3 regions of the Lutispora sp. QWL-02 genome follow, and region 1 is predicted to be linked to each of the others. Evidence: riboswitches for the same ligand, from Rfam matches in the RefSeq annotation. Region 1 holds a riboswitch; each other region holds the start of a gene.

Region 1 (5,085 bases):
TCCTATCTTAACTGCTGCTTCTTTAATTCCCTCAAGTCCTCTTACAGGGTTATAATCTATGTCCTTTAAATCCTGTCCTGTGAGAATATCTGCTACAGTCCTCAAAGCAGCTTCCATTACACCGCCGGTTGCTCCGAATATTACAGCAGCACCTGTTGATTCGCCCATAACCTTATCGAATTTGCTATCTTCCAAGGTCCCGAAATCCATTCTTGCTTCTTTGATCATCCTTGCCAGTTCTCTGGTAGTTATGACAGCATCTACATCCCTCAAGCCGTCAACTTCCAATTCTTCTCTGCCGGATTCAAACTTCTTGGCTGTACAAGGCATTATGGATACAACAAAAATTTTCTTGGGATCAATACCCATCTTCTCTGCATAATAGGATTTTGTCAATGCGCCCAGCATCTGGTGCGGTGACTTGCAGCTTGAAAGATTATCAAGGAAATCGTTGTGATAATGTTCACAATACTTTATCCAGCCCGGAGAACAGGAAGTGATCATCGGAAGCTTTCCGCCGTTTTTAATCCTGCCTAAAAGTTCAGTGCCTTCTTCTATTATTGTTAAGTCTGCAGCAAAATCCGTGTCGAAAACTTTATCAAAGCCTAATCTCTTTAAGGCAGATACCATCTTTCCTTCTACATTAGTGCCTACGGGCATACCGAATTCTTCACCCAAAGCAACTCTAACCGCTGGAGCTGTCTGTGCTACAACATACATATCGCTGTTATCCAATGCTTCCCAGACTCTGTCCCTGTCATCTTTCTCCCTTAATGCGCCCACAGGACATACCTTTATGCATTGGCCGCAATTTATGCAGGCTACTTCAGACAAGCCTTTATCATAGGAGGTGGTTACAGTCGTCTTGACTCCTCTTCTTGCAAAGTTAATAACCCCAGTGCCCTGTACATTCCTGCAAACGCTTATACACCTTCCGCAAAGTATGCATTTATTCTGATCCCTGACCACTGAAGGTGATGCTGTGTCTACCGCATATGTTATCTTTTCTCCTTGGAAGTCCAAACCATCTATGCCCATTTCTTCACAAAGCTTTTGAAGCTCGCAGTTAAGGTTTCTGGAGCATGTCAAACATTCTCTTTCATGTCTGGCCAATATAAGCTTGAGAATTACAGATCTGGCTTCTCTCACGTCTTTTGAATTGGTTTTTACTTCCATGCCTTCTGCAACGGGAAGCACACATGACGCCTGCAAAGATCTGGCTCCCTTTACCTCAACAACGCACATTCTGCATGCTCCGACCTCATTAATATCTTTTAAAAAGCAAAGTGTAGGAATATTAATGTTTAATGACCTAGCAGCTGCCAAAACTGTTGTACCTTTTGGTACTTGGGTTTTGATACCATCAATTGTCAGGTTTACCATTTCCATAATGTTTATCCCCCTTGTCATGTAAATTGGATAAGTTACTAAAAAATAAACTCCCCAAAAAAGGAGTTTATTAACAACCATAAACAAATCCGTATACCATTAAGGCTACGGTTCTCAAATTTAGCTCCTTTCCACACACGGGCAGCATGAACATTTTCATTCAACCCGTTAGCCTGTGCTCCATAAGAAAAAGTTCTTTGGACTACCGACTCGGAGTTATTTTTTTATCATATTTATTCTAATATATTGTTAATGCTTTGTCAATTAGTTTAGAAGCAATTAATTCTATTTATCAGCTATCAGATTTATGGAAAATTGATTCTATTTCCTTTCGGCGCATTCGGAAGTTTCTCCCCTTAAAGTCTCTATGCCATGCCTCAGCACTGGAATTACAACGCTTAGACATTCTCGCACTCCTTTGGGGCTTCCGGGCAGATTTATTATAAGAGATCTGCCTCTGATACCTGCCACAGCTCTTGAAAGCATCGCCTTAGGCGTCGCTTTAAGGCTTTCAGCCCTCATGGCTTCAGATATCCCCGGCACAATCCTCTCAATCATCTCCAAAGTGGCTTCCGGAGTGACATCCCTGGGTGAAAAGCCTGTTCCGCCGCTTGTCAAAATCATATCGATGTTCAAGCTGTCAGCCATTTCTTTTATCGCTTTTTTTATATCTTCTCTTTCATCCGGCACCATCATATATTTTTTCATAATCCCGCCCATAGGCTTCAGCAATTCTTCCGCTGTCGGCCCCGATTCATCTTTCCGTTCTCCTCTTGAGCCTTTATCGCTCACTGTGATTATACCGAATGTAAATGTAAAATCTTTGCTCATAAGCTTCCTCCTTCTTTTCTATGGGGTATTCCTTATAGGTCAGCCACTAGCCGCTAGCCTCTGGCATTATGGTATTCCTTTGGGGTCCTGGGGAACGAAAACCACTGAAAGACACTGAATGGGGCACTGAATTACACGGAAGAGAGCAATAACCCATGTCATTGTTATGAAAATCATGGGTGCTCAGGACGACAAGCTTCGCTTTAAACCGCCCATCTACCTGTCAGATTATTTGATCATTTAGTGTTTTTTCGTGTTGTCTTCGTGTCTTTTAGTGGTTCTTCGTTCCCCTATGACCCGCAAGGAATACCCCAGTCCCTCCTGAGTTCTAAAACCCATTCGTTTTAACATTTAGAACCTAAGTCCCTGAAATAAAAATCGCCTGATTTGCCGCCTGTTTTTTTCACAAGATGTATATCGGATATGACCATTTCTTTGTCTATGGCTTTGCACATATCATATATAGTAAGGGCTGCAATCGATACGGCCGTCAAAGCCTCCATCTCGACGCCCGTAACTCCGTATGTTTTTACCGTTGCAATGATATCTATTTTGCAGTTTTCCTTATCAATATTAAATTCGAGATCCGCACCGTAAATATTGATATTATGGCACATTGGTATTATGACAGAAGTGCTCTTGGCTCCCATTATTCCGCCCACCTGAGCTACAGACAGCACATCTCCTTTTTTTATTTTGCCTTCGCTTACAGCTCTTATGGTTTCCTTTTTCATATAGATGGAACCTCGAGCCACCGCTTCTCTCAAGCTTTCCTCTTTTTCCGTAACATCCACCATCTTTGCATAGCCTTTCTCATTTATGTGAGTCAATCTTTCCAAAGCGATTACCTCCCAATCCAGTTTCTTATCTACTATTATACTTCCTAAGGCCAATTATTAACAGTATTCTTTATTCGGACGCAAGATAACGCTATCAGAGTTTTGGAAGGCATCATCCAGGCGCCAGCCAAAAAGCACAAAAAGCTGCGATAATTCGCAGCTTTTTATCTATTTTAGTACATTCCCATATCTCCGCCCATTCCGCCTCCGGGCATCATGGGTTTTTCCTTTTCAGGAAGGTCTGCTACTATGCTTTCAGTTGTAAGAAGCATTGATGCTATAGATGCAGCATTCTGCAATGCGGATCTTGTAACCTTTGTAGGATCAACTATACCTGCTTCTATCATATTGACATACTTATCGTTTGTCACATCATATCCCACTCCGGCTTCGCTGTTGATAACCTTTTCTACTATTACTGAGCCTTCAAGGCCTGCATTTTCTGCAATCTGTCTTACAGGTTCTTCCAAAGCCCTTCTTACAATTTGAATACCTGTCTTTTCGTCGCCATGAGCATCCTTCAATAAGCCTTCAACAACCTTTATTGCGCTTATCAGAGCAGCTCCGCCGCCAGGTACTATACCTTCTTCTACAGCTGCTCTTGTAGCTGCAAGAGCATCTTCGATCCTAAGCTTTCTTTCTTTGAGCTCAGTTTCTGTTGCAGCGCCGACTTTGATAACTGCCACGCCGCCTGCCAGTTTTGCAAGCCTTTCCTGAAGCTTTTCTCTATCGAAATCAGAAGTTGTCTCTTCTATCTGAGCTTTTATCTGTCTTACTCTATCCTTTATAACCTGAGCATCGCCTGCACCGTCAACGATTATGGTGTTTTCCTTCTGGACTTTGACCTGTCTTGCTCTTCCTAATTGACTGAGCTTTGTTTCCTTAAGGTCTAAGCCAAGTTCTTCGGATATCACCTGACCGCCTGTGAGCACAGCTATATCTTCAAGCATTGCCTTTCTTCTGTCGCCGAAGCCGGGAGCTTTTACAGCCACACAAGTAAAGGTTCCTCTTAGTTTATTTACAACCAATGTTGAAAGCGCTTCCCCTTCAATATCTTCTGCAATTATCAAAAGCTTTTTGCCCTGCTGTACGATCTGCTCTAATACCGGAAGAAGATCTTGAATATTGGATAATTTTTTATCTGTGATAAGTATATACGGATCATCCAATACAGCTTCCATCTTTTCCGTATCTGTGATCATGTACATGGAAACATAGCCTCTGTCAAACTGCATTCCTTCAACAACATCCAAAGTTGTACCGAAGGTATTTGATTCTTCAACGGTTATAACGCCATCCTTGCCTACCTTTTCCATAGCTTCTGAAATTATATCCCCTATTGCCTCTTCTCCTGCTGATATGGAAGCAACCTGCGCTATGGCGGATTTGCTCTCTATGGGCTTGGAAACGTTCTTCAATTGTTCTACAGCAGCCTCGACAGCCTTGGCTATACCTCTCTTCAATACCATCGGGTTTGCACCTGCTGCAACGTTTTTCAAGCCTTCTCTGATTATAGCCTGAGCCAGAATTGTAGCTGTAGTTGTTCCGTCGCCTGCAACATCATTTGTTTTGGTTGCGACTTCTTTTACCAGCTGAGCTCCCATATTTTCAAAAGCATCTTCCAGCTCTATTTCTTTCGCTATAGTAACACCATCATTTGTGATCAGGGGAGAACCGAATTTCTTATCTAAAACAACATTTCTTCCCTTTGGTCCGAGAGTTATCTTAACTGTGTCAGCCAGTTGATTTACTCCTCTTTCAAGAGATCTTCTTGCATCTTCGCTAAATTTAATCTGCTTTGCCATTTATTTAACCTCCCTTTATTATTCTACTATTGCCAATACATCATTTTGTCTGAGGATCAGATATTCTGCTCCGTCCATCTTGACTTCTGTTCCTGCATATTTGGAGTATATTACCCTGTCTCCAACCTTTAATTCCAAAGGAACCTTCTTGCCGTCTACAATCTCGCCTGAGCCGACAGCCAGGATTTCGCCCTGCATTGGCTTTTCCTTTGCAGTGCCCG
Region 2 (5,085 bases), 1.5 Mb from region 1:
CTGCTCCTGCATCATAGACAAATGGCCTCGGATTGGAGCCGTCCCGGTTTGAGGTTCCATAGGATATGATTATGGGCTTGCCCTGTGCTTCAGCCTGGGCAATTTGCTCTAAGGTAAATTCTGCTATGGTCTGTCTCACTCTGTTTTTTAAGAGCACCTTATAGGCGGAATCGGTGAGCTTTATACCGGTTGTGCCGGAGGTCATATTCTTCAATAGGTATTCAAGACGGATTCCTTCATATTTAAGTACAGTCTCTTTTCCGCTTCGAATATCCTTATAATCTCCGCGGAAGGCACCTGCATTTTGGTTCTCCATTTCTCTGATGGAGAGAGGTATGCTGGCCGCAAGGCCGGGACCTTCAAAGGTCAATGTTGCTCCTGTTATTGCATCTATATTGTAAGGTGCATCGCCGGCAACTCCGCCGTTTGTAATGTGCTTGTAAGGACTCTTGGAATAGTCTGTTCCGCCGGACGGAGTGACCTTGATCTCGTTGACCAGCTTTATTAAGGAGCCGTTTTGGCTGTATATCCTGAAATAACCGACTATAGCCGGGTTATCCTTTGCAGTGTCACAGACTGCTTTGGAGTCACCGGAGCCGGTGCCTGCTTCATAGGCCAGTATGTACTGCTTGGAGGAATCTTTTATATCTCCTACGGTAACAGGATCATTTGCATAGCCGTCGGCAGATATAAATTCTACTTTGTCCTTATCGTCATAGCCATTGAGAAGTTCGCTCAAAGGAACTCCCACACAGTAGTCAGCCACCGGGCCTGTTTTTTTAGTATAGGTCCAATTGCCTGCCATTTTAGGCATGAGGAGTATTTCAGCTCTTGTATAATCCTTATTACCTATTTTCAGAACTGCAGGCAGTTCTTCGCCAACAAGTATTTTTTGTATGGTTTTATTAAACAAGGGATTATTTTGTTCTTCCACATGCTGCTGGCCTACCATCAAGAGGGGTGCATCCTTATCAGTCAAAGCTTCTATAGAACTGCTTTGGGGTATTATCTCAGGTTTACCCCTATCGCCGGCTCTTCCGAAGGCCAGTATGGTATCCACGGGGATTTTGCCGTCGGCTTGTCCGCTGCCCAGTTTGGGGAAATAATATCTTTCCATACCGTAGGATGGGGTGGTCAATACCTTGGAAGTGGTAGAATCTCCTTTGTGAGAAGGGTCGAAGGTGACCTTGTAACCATCCTTGGCTGCAAAAGCTATCTTGAATAGATCATATTTGTCTTTGGTGAAGCCTGATTTGCTCAGGAGATCATCGACTTTTACTCCCTTCCCAAGATATATGCTCTTGGTGGGAGTGGTGTTTATTGTGGAGTAAAGATTTGTAACATGCTGCATTGATATGAGTTCGCTTAGAGTATACGATTTTTCATCGGTGAATCCTATACCCTGGCCCGTAACCACAACAATAGGCTGCTCCGTTTTAGGAGTCCATGCTTCTGCGTATACAGAACTTCCTAATACATCCGGAGCTATAAGGCCAAGGGATGAAAATATAAGGGTAAAAGCTGTTAATAGTGCCAGTACCTTCAAGGATTTCTTAGTGTTTGAATAGCTCATAATGCTCTCCTCCTATTTAAAATTTTGACACAGTTTACTCGTAATGGAAATGAGTAATAAAAAAACTTCTTTTATAGCAAAAAGAAGTTTTAAAAAGCCGGTTTATTACTCCTTTTCGCACTGGAAGGCACTGCAGTTTCCTGCAATACCCTTTCGTTTTATGCATCTTGCGCGTATAATTCGTTTAGATGCATAAAATCGGAGTATTTCTGTTTATTGAGCTTATGGAAATTATATCTATATTATAACGTTAAACAGTTGTCAATGCAAGGCTAATCGCCTGTTTAGTATTCCGGCTCTTCCACTATATCAAAAGCGCGCTTTATATAATAGATGCCGGTTAAGCAAGAGATCATGTCCGATATGGGAAAGGACAGCCAGATTCCCGGTAAGCCCATGGATTTGGCCATTATAAACATAAGAGGAATGAACACTACAATTTGCCTGTAAATGGACAAGAGGAAGGAACCCCTGCCTTCCCCCATTGCCTGGTAAAAGTATATTGCAACATAGTATACGCCTACAACGGGGAAAATGGATATTATGGTTCTCAGGATTCTTATGGTATCTATAAGCAGTTCGGAATCAGCCATAAAGAAGCCTATAATATATTGAGGGAAGACCATCATCAACAGCCACACAATAGCTGATGACACGGTCGCATAATCGATTGATTTTTTTACCACATCTTTTACCTTATCATAATTATCAGCTCCGTAATTAAATGCCGCTATGGGCTGCATGGAAGAGCTTATGCCGATCACGGTAATAAACAGGAACATTGAGATCCTTGTGGTAACACCTATTATTATCAATGCCTTATCCCCTCCGTAGGACAGGAGAAGGTTGTTCAATAGCACAGCTACTACTGCGTCGGATATTTCTATCACAAAGGTGGAGAAGCCTATCAAGAGGATCTCTGAAGAAATACCATGATTAAGCCTGAGCTTCCAGCCTAAATTCAAATCCTTTTTCACATAGCTGAATTTGTGCCATGCATATAAGAAGGATATGAACTGAGATAAAACTGTTGAAATTGCTGCTCCTTTCACGCCTAAAGGATAATAGGCCACCAATACATAATCCAGTATTATATTTAAAACAGCTCCTAAGCCTGTGGCCTTAAGGGTTATTCTAGGGTTTCCCAGAGCAGTTATGATATAGCACATCACTATAGCTAAAGATTGAAATACGCCTCCGAATATCACAATGCCTATATAATCCTTGGAATAAGGCAATATGCTTTGGCTTGCACCCAGCCCTATTATTATGGGATCCAAAAAGAAATACAGGAGAGATGTAATTGCAGACATTATCAGTATGGTAAGGACCAGAGAATTTTTTATTACAGCTTTCAGATCATCATAATTTTTTTCTCCCAGATATCTTGATGCCGCGGTATAGGAACCCACGGCTATCAAAAGGCCCAAGGCGGAAATAAGGCGCTGAACAGGGAAGGCTATTGCCAATGCTCCTATGGCTGTGCTTCCCAGATACCGACCTACATATATGGTATCCACCATGTTATATAGCTCTATGACTAATAGAGCTATGATGGTAGGCACTGCAAATTTAATGAGAAGCTTATCTGTGTTTTCTGATTTGAATATATTTCTATTGATTTTCATGTCGATCACAACCTTTCGTAAACGGACAGACATCATCCTCAATAAAAAGTATATACATATTTGTAATTTTTTTCATTCACCAAGGTAACCGTTAAAAGGTATAAGTTTAAGCACCTGAAGTTTTTCGTAAGTCGTCGAATAAATAAAAAGCACCATGTTATAGGTGCTTTTGTACTTTTTGAAGCTGAATCAAGTTGGCTCCATAGCCTTCTAAGGCTGATATTATGTTAAAGACAGGGCTCTTGCCTGCGTTATAGAATTTTACAGAAGGTCCGGATGCAGTGTCAAGCAGCTTTAGTTCTTCACCAGTCAAAGCTTTTGGGGCCCCGATGGAAATCCAATTATCGTAGGTTGATCCGTTTTTTTCATTTATATTGTAAGATATGACCCTGAAATCATCGGGGAGGGAAGATAAGTTGATGGAATACTTTCGCTTCAGCATGGTTCTCATTCCGGATTTTTTGAGGGCTCTATCTTTGATCCCAGGGCTTTTCAGCTTATCGTCATATAGGTAGAGCAGTATCTGATAGTTTCCATCCCTTTGGGTTATTATATATCCGTCTCCTTTATCGATCATATTTTCTCCCAGTAGGGATAAAAAACTGTAGGCATAGTATGAAGGTTTTTTCATACCATATTTATTTATGAGACCCTTTCCGCCGAAGAAAACGGAATTATCAATTTCCTCATCACTCAATTCGTCAAACAGTGCCGGGCACGGCATATCCTCCTTTTGGTTTATATAAGCATCGATGATCAGCGGTATCATATAAGCAGTGTCATATAGAGGATCAAGGCTTAAGTCAGGCTTCCGCTCCATATCCTTGAAGTTGCATAGGGACCACTCCTTCATCGCATCTTCACCGAAAAACCCTTTGTAATAGTTCATGAAAGGCTCTATATCTGTATCCTCATCATCCAATATGATCTGAGGTATTATATCCAGCTTCATCAAGGAGCAAAATATCTCCCTCATTTCTTCCCAGTATGCTATCTGGTTAAAGGTATGGCTTTTTTTCAAAAAAACATTGCTTATTATCCCGTATTTGAAGTTTAAATCCTTCTTCGCTTGAGCTATATATGCCATTTTCCTTTGGGAATACAGCTCTCTGCAGCAGCCTAAATACACGGACTCAATTCCTGTTGTCCATGAATCCCCATGGGCATTGCCGATCAGGTCGATATCCAGCTTTATTATCCTGTTTTCAGAATGAAATCTGGGATAATCTTCAAGATAATTTGCAATATGCTCCAGAGCGGTATTAATAGGAAGAGTGTCATACTTTTTCATAGCCTCATATTCTTCGGCAGACAAGTCATGCTTTTTTCTATATTGCATCGGAGTGCATCTATAATGCTTCTTAAAATGCTTATTGAAATATCTTGTGTGTGAAAATCCTAATTCCTCTGATATTTCCGATATAGTCTTATTGCTATCCAGCAGAAGCTTTATGGCTTCTTCTACTCTGGTAAGATTAAGAAAATCATTGAAGCTGTGCCCTACATTATTTTTTATGCCGTAGGATAGATAATGAGAGCTGAGATATTCTCTTCTGGCAATGTCCTGGAGGCTTATCCTGTTATGATAGTTGGAATATATATACTTTATTATCCTGTCATATCTCTCAAACTGAACCTCATTATCCTTCAGGCTTTCTTCATCGTAGATGAGATAATGAAAATTATTGATGAGATGATACAGCAATTCCACCAAAGTATCTTCTATAAATTCTTCAAAATCCTCGCTTCGCTGAAACAGCTCGCACAGCAGTATAGCCAGGTGCTCCCGCAATTTTTCATATTTTTCGGATTTCTGCACATCCGTATCGGAGGTTTCAGTATAAAAAAACATATTCTCTATATCGTAATATTTATTTAAAAATC
Region 3 (5,085 bases), 1.3 Mb from region 1:
TCCATACTATTGTTTGCCAGGCATCCTGTGCCGCAGCAGACAAAGATCGTTCTACTCACCGCTCGCACCCCCGTATTCCTTCAAAATCTCTCTAACCATGGAGGAAGTGAGCTTGCCATAGTATTTGCCGTTTATCACCATGACGGGAGCTATGGCACAAGAGCCAAGGCAGTTTACGGTTTCCAAGGAAAACTTTCCGTCTTTTGTGGTCTCCCCCGGCTTTATGCCAAGGGTGCTCCTGATCTCATCCAATAAGCTTTTGGATGACCTGATATGGCATGCAGTGCCGTCACAGACCTTTATTATATTCTCCCCCTTGGGCGTCAGGCTTAAAGCCTTGTAAAAGGTGGCCATGCTGTACAGCCTTGAGAGAGGGATGTCAAGATATCCGGAAAGCTCAACGAGCTTCTCCTTGGGAATATAGCCGTATTCCTTCTGAATATCCTGCAGTATAGCTAATGTAAATCTTTTCTCCTTTGGGTATTTGTCAAACAAAATTCATCACCGCCAATACAAAAAAATGTAAACATTAACCCCCGGCGACCACCGGGAATATGCTTATTTCATCCTCAGGGCTGAGCAAGGTGTCGAGCCCCTGGAGATGGACAATGTTCCTGCCGTTGACTAAAATGATTATCTCGCTGCTGAGGCTGTCATTTTTGAATATTTTATTTCTAAACTTCAAACCATGCTTTTCACAAAGCTTAATAAGAAGAGTTTTTAATGTATGGCAGTGTTCTATTTGAATCTCCTTTGTGCCTGTATAATCTCTTATATACGCAAAATACTTTACCTTCATGAAAAATCCGCCCTTACATTATTTGTTAGGCTGCCGGTTGGTATGAATCTCCCGACAGCCTAAAACTACTTACTTTTATCTGATTGCCAATTCTTTCAGCTTTTCTTCTGTTGGTATGCTGTCTTCTCCCCAGCCTCTTACCTCATAATATTCCTTTAGCATAACATCCAGCTCATTTACCTTGCCCTTTGCAGGTCCGGAAGGGAGAGGTTCTTTAAGAAGTCTTTCAGGAAGTGTATCGTCCTCTTTTGTGAAGCCTGCTTCCAGATTAAATAGTTTTTCTAAGTTCCATATTCTTTCACCTATCTGCAATATTTCAGCATCTGAGCATTTCCAGCCCAAAGCTGTTCTAATCATTTCGGCTATCTCGGGAAGCCCTATACCAAAGGTAGTGAAAAGACATATGCCTGCAGAATCAACTACTGCAGTCAAATCCTGGAATGTCTTTAACCATGGAGCCTTATCGGTTGTTACTAAAGGATCAAGCTTAGCTGGTATTCCCAGTACCTCAGGGGATGTAAGATATCCCCTTACATGGCAGCCGCCGCGGTTTGAAGTAGCATATTCAAGGCCCATACCCTGTACTCCTCTGCCGTCATAAGCGGGCATTTCCTGCTTCTTTACGGACATTGAAAGCTCCGGATGACCATAAAGCTCCGCCATTCTATAGGAGCCCATAGCCATTGTATCACCGAAGCCCTCTCTCAAGCCTGTCATTCTGGTAAACTCTACGATTCCTTCATCATCTCCGAAAGGAAGATCTCTACCTAACTCTTCTCTGGTCAATATTCCTTTGTCATACAACTCCATTGCACAGGCTATAGTGGAGCCCATGGTTATGGGGTCAATGCCTAATTCATTGCATATGAAATTTGCCTTGCATATGGCTTCCAGGTTCCTGACACCACAATCTGCTCCGTAAGACCAGCCTGCTTCATACTCAGGCCCCTCACCAAAGCTTTTAAATTTGCCCTCCGGTATCCTGGTCACTCTGCCGCATCCCATATTGCAGCCGAAGCAGCCTTTATTTCTCACCAAATATTTTTCCGTCAAAGTCTCCCCTGCTGTCTCATCAGCATGCTCAAATATGCCGCCGTCTCTCCAGTTTCTAGTGGGAAGGGCACCGGATTGATTCAAAATATTGACAAGGACTTCAGTGCCATAGGCGGCTAAGCCTGCACCCGTAACGGGATGATCCTTCAGCATCGTTCTGCCTTTCTTGCATATATCAAGAAATTCCTTGGGTTTTGCAACCTCTACAGATTTTGAGCCCTTTACTGCTACAGCCTTAAGATTTTTTGAGCCCATTACGGCACCAAGGCCTGATCTGCCTGCAGCTCTATTTTTGTCATTCATGACCGTTGCGAATAGTACCAGCTTTTCTCCCCCGGGGCCTATACAGGCCACTCTTGCATCTTCGCCTGCTTCGCCGAGCAGCATGTCGGTAGTCTCAAACACGGTTTTGCCCCAAAGATGCTCAGCATTTCTTAATTCCACCTCATCATCATTTATGTATAGATAAACGGGCTTTTCTGATTTTCCTTCAAATATGATTCCGTCATAACCGGCATACTTCAGCTCGGGTCCGAAATGGCCTCCGGAATTGGAAGCTCCTATGGTGCCTGTCAGGGGAGCCTTGGCAACTACTTCATATCTGCCTGCAGAAGTAGCTAAGGTACCCGTCAGGGGGCCGGTCATGAATATGAGCTTGTTATCGGGGCTGAAAGGTTCAACCTTTGGATCAACTTCATTCATGAAATATTTTGTGCCTAAGCCTCTGGCACCAAGGTATTTCCTGGCATCCTCAGGATTAATGCCTTCTCTTTTAATGGTCTTGTCGGTCAAATTCACTCTGAGAAGTTTGCCTGTAAATCCAAACATTATTCATACACCTCCCCAAACAAATCCTTGAATCTTTCGCCGATCTTCCTCTTTTTATTAAGGTTTGCAGGTGTAGCTTCTTTGTACTGAATTGCTCCTGAGGGACAAAGCTCCGCACACTGCGGATTCCCTCCGCACAAGTCGCATTTGATCATTTTTTTCTCTTTCGGGCTATAGGTGATATTGCCCAATGGACATGCGCTTATGCACATCTTGCAGCCGATGCATTTTTGAACGTCGATTATGACTGCATCATTTTCCGCTTTTACGATTGCTCCTACAGGACAAACCTTCATGCAGGAAGGGTCTTCGCACTGCATGCACATGATGGGCACTGCTATTGCAGCCTCATCATAAGCCAGCACGGATACTGCAGCTTGCTTCGGATTAAACTCCTCCATCCTGTTGAAGGAGCAGATCAGCTCGCAGGTTCTGCAGCCGATGCACTTTTCCGGAGAAATCATTAATACTTTGCTCAATCCTTTACTGGACGCCGCATGGACGCCAGCTCCACCTCCTTTATTTAATTAAAAAAGCCCATCTGTTTTTGCACAAACTGCAACACAGATGGACTCCTTTGCACAACGGCAGGTATGGGCATTTCTACCCATGCCCTATCGTTCCAAAAACCTTAACCGGTCATATGGAATCGGAGTCGATATGAAATTTATAAGATATACATTTAATTTACTTATTCTACATGTATTAAACAACTCCTTCTAATATGACGAAAAACACAAAATATTTGCACAATTTATTTTAGAGGTTTTATATGGAGAACATATGGCTATGAAATAGTCGCAAAATTAGTAATTATATGTAGAAAAAGCCAAATCATTATGGTAATGTTTAGGTAGATGGACATGAGATTGGAAAAGATATCTGAAATATGACGAGATGTCGGGCATTCATGCCCAGGTTTGTTAGGGCAATTTTATTAGGTAGTTTATAGTACTGCGTAATTGTAAGAAATTGTTCAATGGAGATCCATGAGAGTTGAATCGAAGATTATACAAGGGAGAAATAGGTAGGTAATTAACAGTTAAGATAGTCCAGAGATGTGATGTCAAGTAGTGAAAATAAGAAATAATGAGATAATCTCATTACTCTAATAAAAGCAAAAGACACCTACCCAAGCCCTGCCTACTATGTTTTTTAAAACAGGGCAAAGCTTTGATCTGTGCATCCAGCGCTCTTATGAAGCTTATGGATATAGATAGCACCTGGTTGACAGAGTCATTTACTGTCTTGGGCAGACGGTAGGAACCTCTGGCAGCTGCCTGAATGAATTTAGCAACTTCATCAGGATTAGGAAAGCGATTTTTTCCTTTTTTTTAATGAAGTCAGTTAGTTCATCTAAATCCATGTAGGCCAGCTCGTCTGCGGAATCAAACTCTTCGTAGACAGCTAATGCAGTGGTGCTGAAAGTATCTGAGAATACTTTCTCCTGTGCCAAAGAAGAATACTTCATAAATAAATAGTTGAGGAAACGCTTTTTATCCTTGGTTTAGCTCTGAACAGCGAAGAAACGAGCACGTGTAAGGCTCTGCAAAACCTTGTAACGGTAATCGTCTGTATATACCTCATTGTTGATTCTTCCAAAGCGCAGGGCATCTGCAATTATGTAAGCATCCATAAACTTTTTAACCTGCTTGGGATTGAGTGAATCTTTTTATTGTATGGAGCAAGATTACCATTTTCCCTTAAGAAACAAACGAGGCTGTCACCATAGACGGAAGTAGCTTCTAATCCAATGATAAGATCTGTAAGGGATTCAGAAGTAATTGCAGAAACAATCCTATTGGATAATAATCTAGCGCCATCTAGACTATTTGAAACAGGAAAGCAGCTATGTTTTGTTCCATCAGGTTTCATGAAATAGACGACATTGGAACTGCTGCTAATATCAATACCGACGTAAAGTGGGTTCAATGTATCACCTTCTTTTGTTGCGTATTTAGTGTTCAATCGGCTTGATAATATCCATGCAAACGGTCAAGGTTCAACAGGAGGAAAAAGAACTATAACCTGATTGACACTAGGTCAATTATATCATGGGCATTAACAAGCTGATTGATATTGATTTAATCACATAAATTATTAAGATAAAAACGAACTTAATAGAAGAAGGAGGATTAGGGTTGATAAGTTTAGAGAAGAAGCAAACTGTTTTGCTTTCTATTGCTCCGATATTATGTATATCGATGTTGATTTTAATTCCTCTGCTTACCGTTGCAATAGGAAGAACAGCAGGGTATGTAGTAGGATTTTGTATATACTGGTTTATATTTTGCCTGCCTGTATCTGTGTATAACTCTAATGGATTAAGTAGTCTGGGAGGAATTTATACTCAAAAATCAAACATTCCCACTATAATGAGAAAGTTGTATTACTTATTGGCATTC

Evidence for each region. A riboswitch is a leader RNA that binds a small molecule or an ion and turns the genes downstream of it on or off. The one in region 1 is predicted to bind molybdenum cofactor.
Region 2: linked by a shared signal. The riboswitch ahead of AC4HCY_RS03960 (ligand-binding sensor domain-containing protein) and the one ahead of AC4HCY_RS18730 (NADH-dependent [FeFe] hydrogenase, group A6) in region 1 are both predicted to bind molybdenum cofactor.
Region 3: linked by a shared signal. The riboswitch ahead of AC4HCY_RS03340 (4Fe-4S dicluster domain-containing protein) and the one ahead of AC4HCY_RS18730 (NADH-dependent [FeFe] hydrogenase, group A6) in region 1 are both predicted to bind molybdenum cofactor.

Annotation. Positions count from the first base shown of each region.
Region 1 covers NZ_CM177762.1:3,931,002-3,936,086, forward strand. The annotation lists gene AC4HCY_RS18730 (NADH-dependent [FeFe] hydrogenase, group A6) at 1-1,389, opposite strand, end outside; molybdenum cofactor riboswitch at 1,498-1,617, opposite strand; gene AC4HCY_RS18735 (MogA/MoaB family molybdenum cofactor biosynthesis protein) at 1,711-2,220, opposite strand; gene moaC (cyclic pyranopterin monophosphate synthase MoaC) at 2,565-3,017, opposite strand; gene groL (chaperonin GroEL) at 3,233-4,864, opposite strand; gene groES (co-chaperone GroES) at 4,883-5,085, opposite strand, start outside.
Region 2 covers NZ_CM177762.1:881,754-886,838, forward strand. The annotation lists gene AC4HCY_RS03960 (ligand-binding sensor domain-containing protein) at 1-1,573, opposite strand, end outside; molybdenum cofactor riboswitch at 1,666-1,789, opposite strand; gene AC4HCY_RS03965 (MATE family efflux transporter) at 1,858-3,201, opposite strand; gene AC4HCY_RS03970 (helix-turn-helix domain-containing protein) at 3,359-5,085, opposite strand, start outside.
Region 3 covers NZ_CM177762.1:757,769-762,853, forward strand. The annotation lists gene AC4HCY_RS03320 (NADH-ubiquinone oxidoreductase-F iron-sulfur binding region domain-containing protein) at 1-59, opposite strand, end outside; gene nuoE (NADH-quinone oxidoreductase subunit NuoE) at 52-495, opposite strand; gene AC4HCY_RS03330 (ubiquitin-like small modifier protein 1) at 530-799, opposite strand; gene AC4HCY_RS03335 (aldehyde ferredoxin oxidoreductase family protein) at 875-2,680, opposite strand; gene AC4HCY_RS03340 (4Fe-4S dicluster domain-containing protein) at 2,680-3,159, opposite strand; molybdenum cofactor riboswitch at 3,237-3,347, opposite strand; gene AC4HCY_RS03345 (hypothetical protein) at 3,921-4,136, opposite strand; gene AC4HCY_RS03350 (hypothetical protein) at 4,301-4,555, opposite strand; gene AC4HCY_RS03355 (CPBP family intramembrane glutamic endopeptidase) at 4,822-5,085, shown strand, end outside.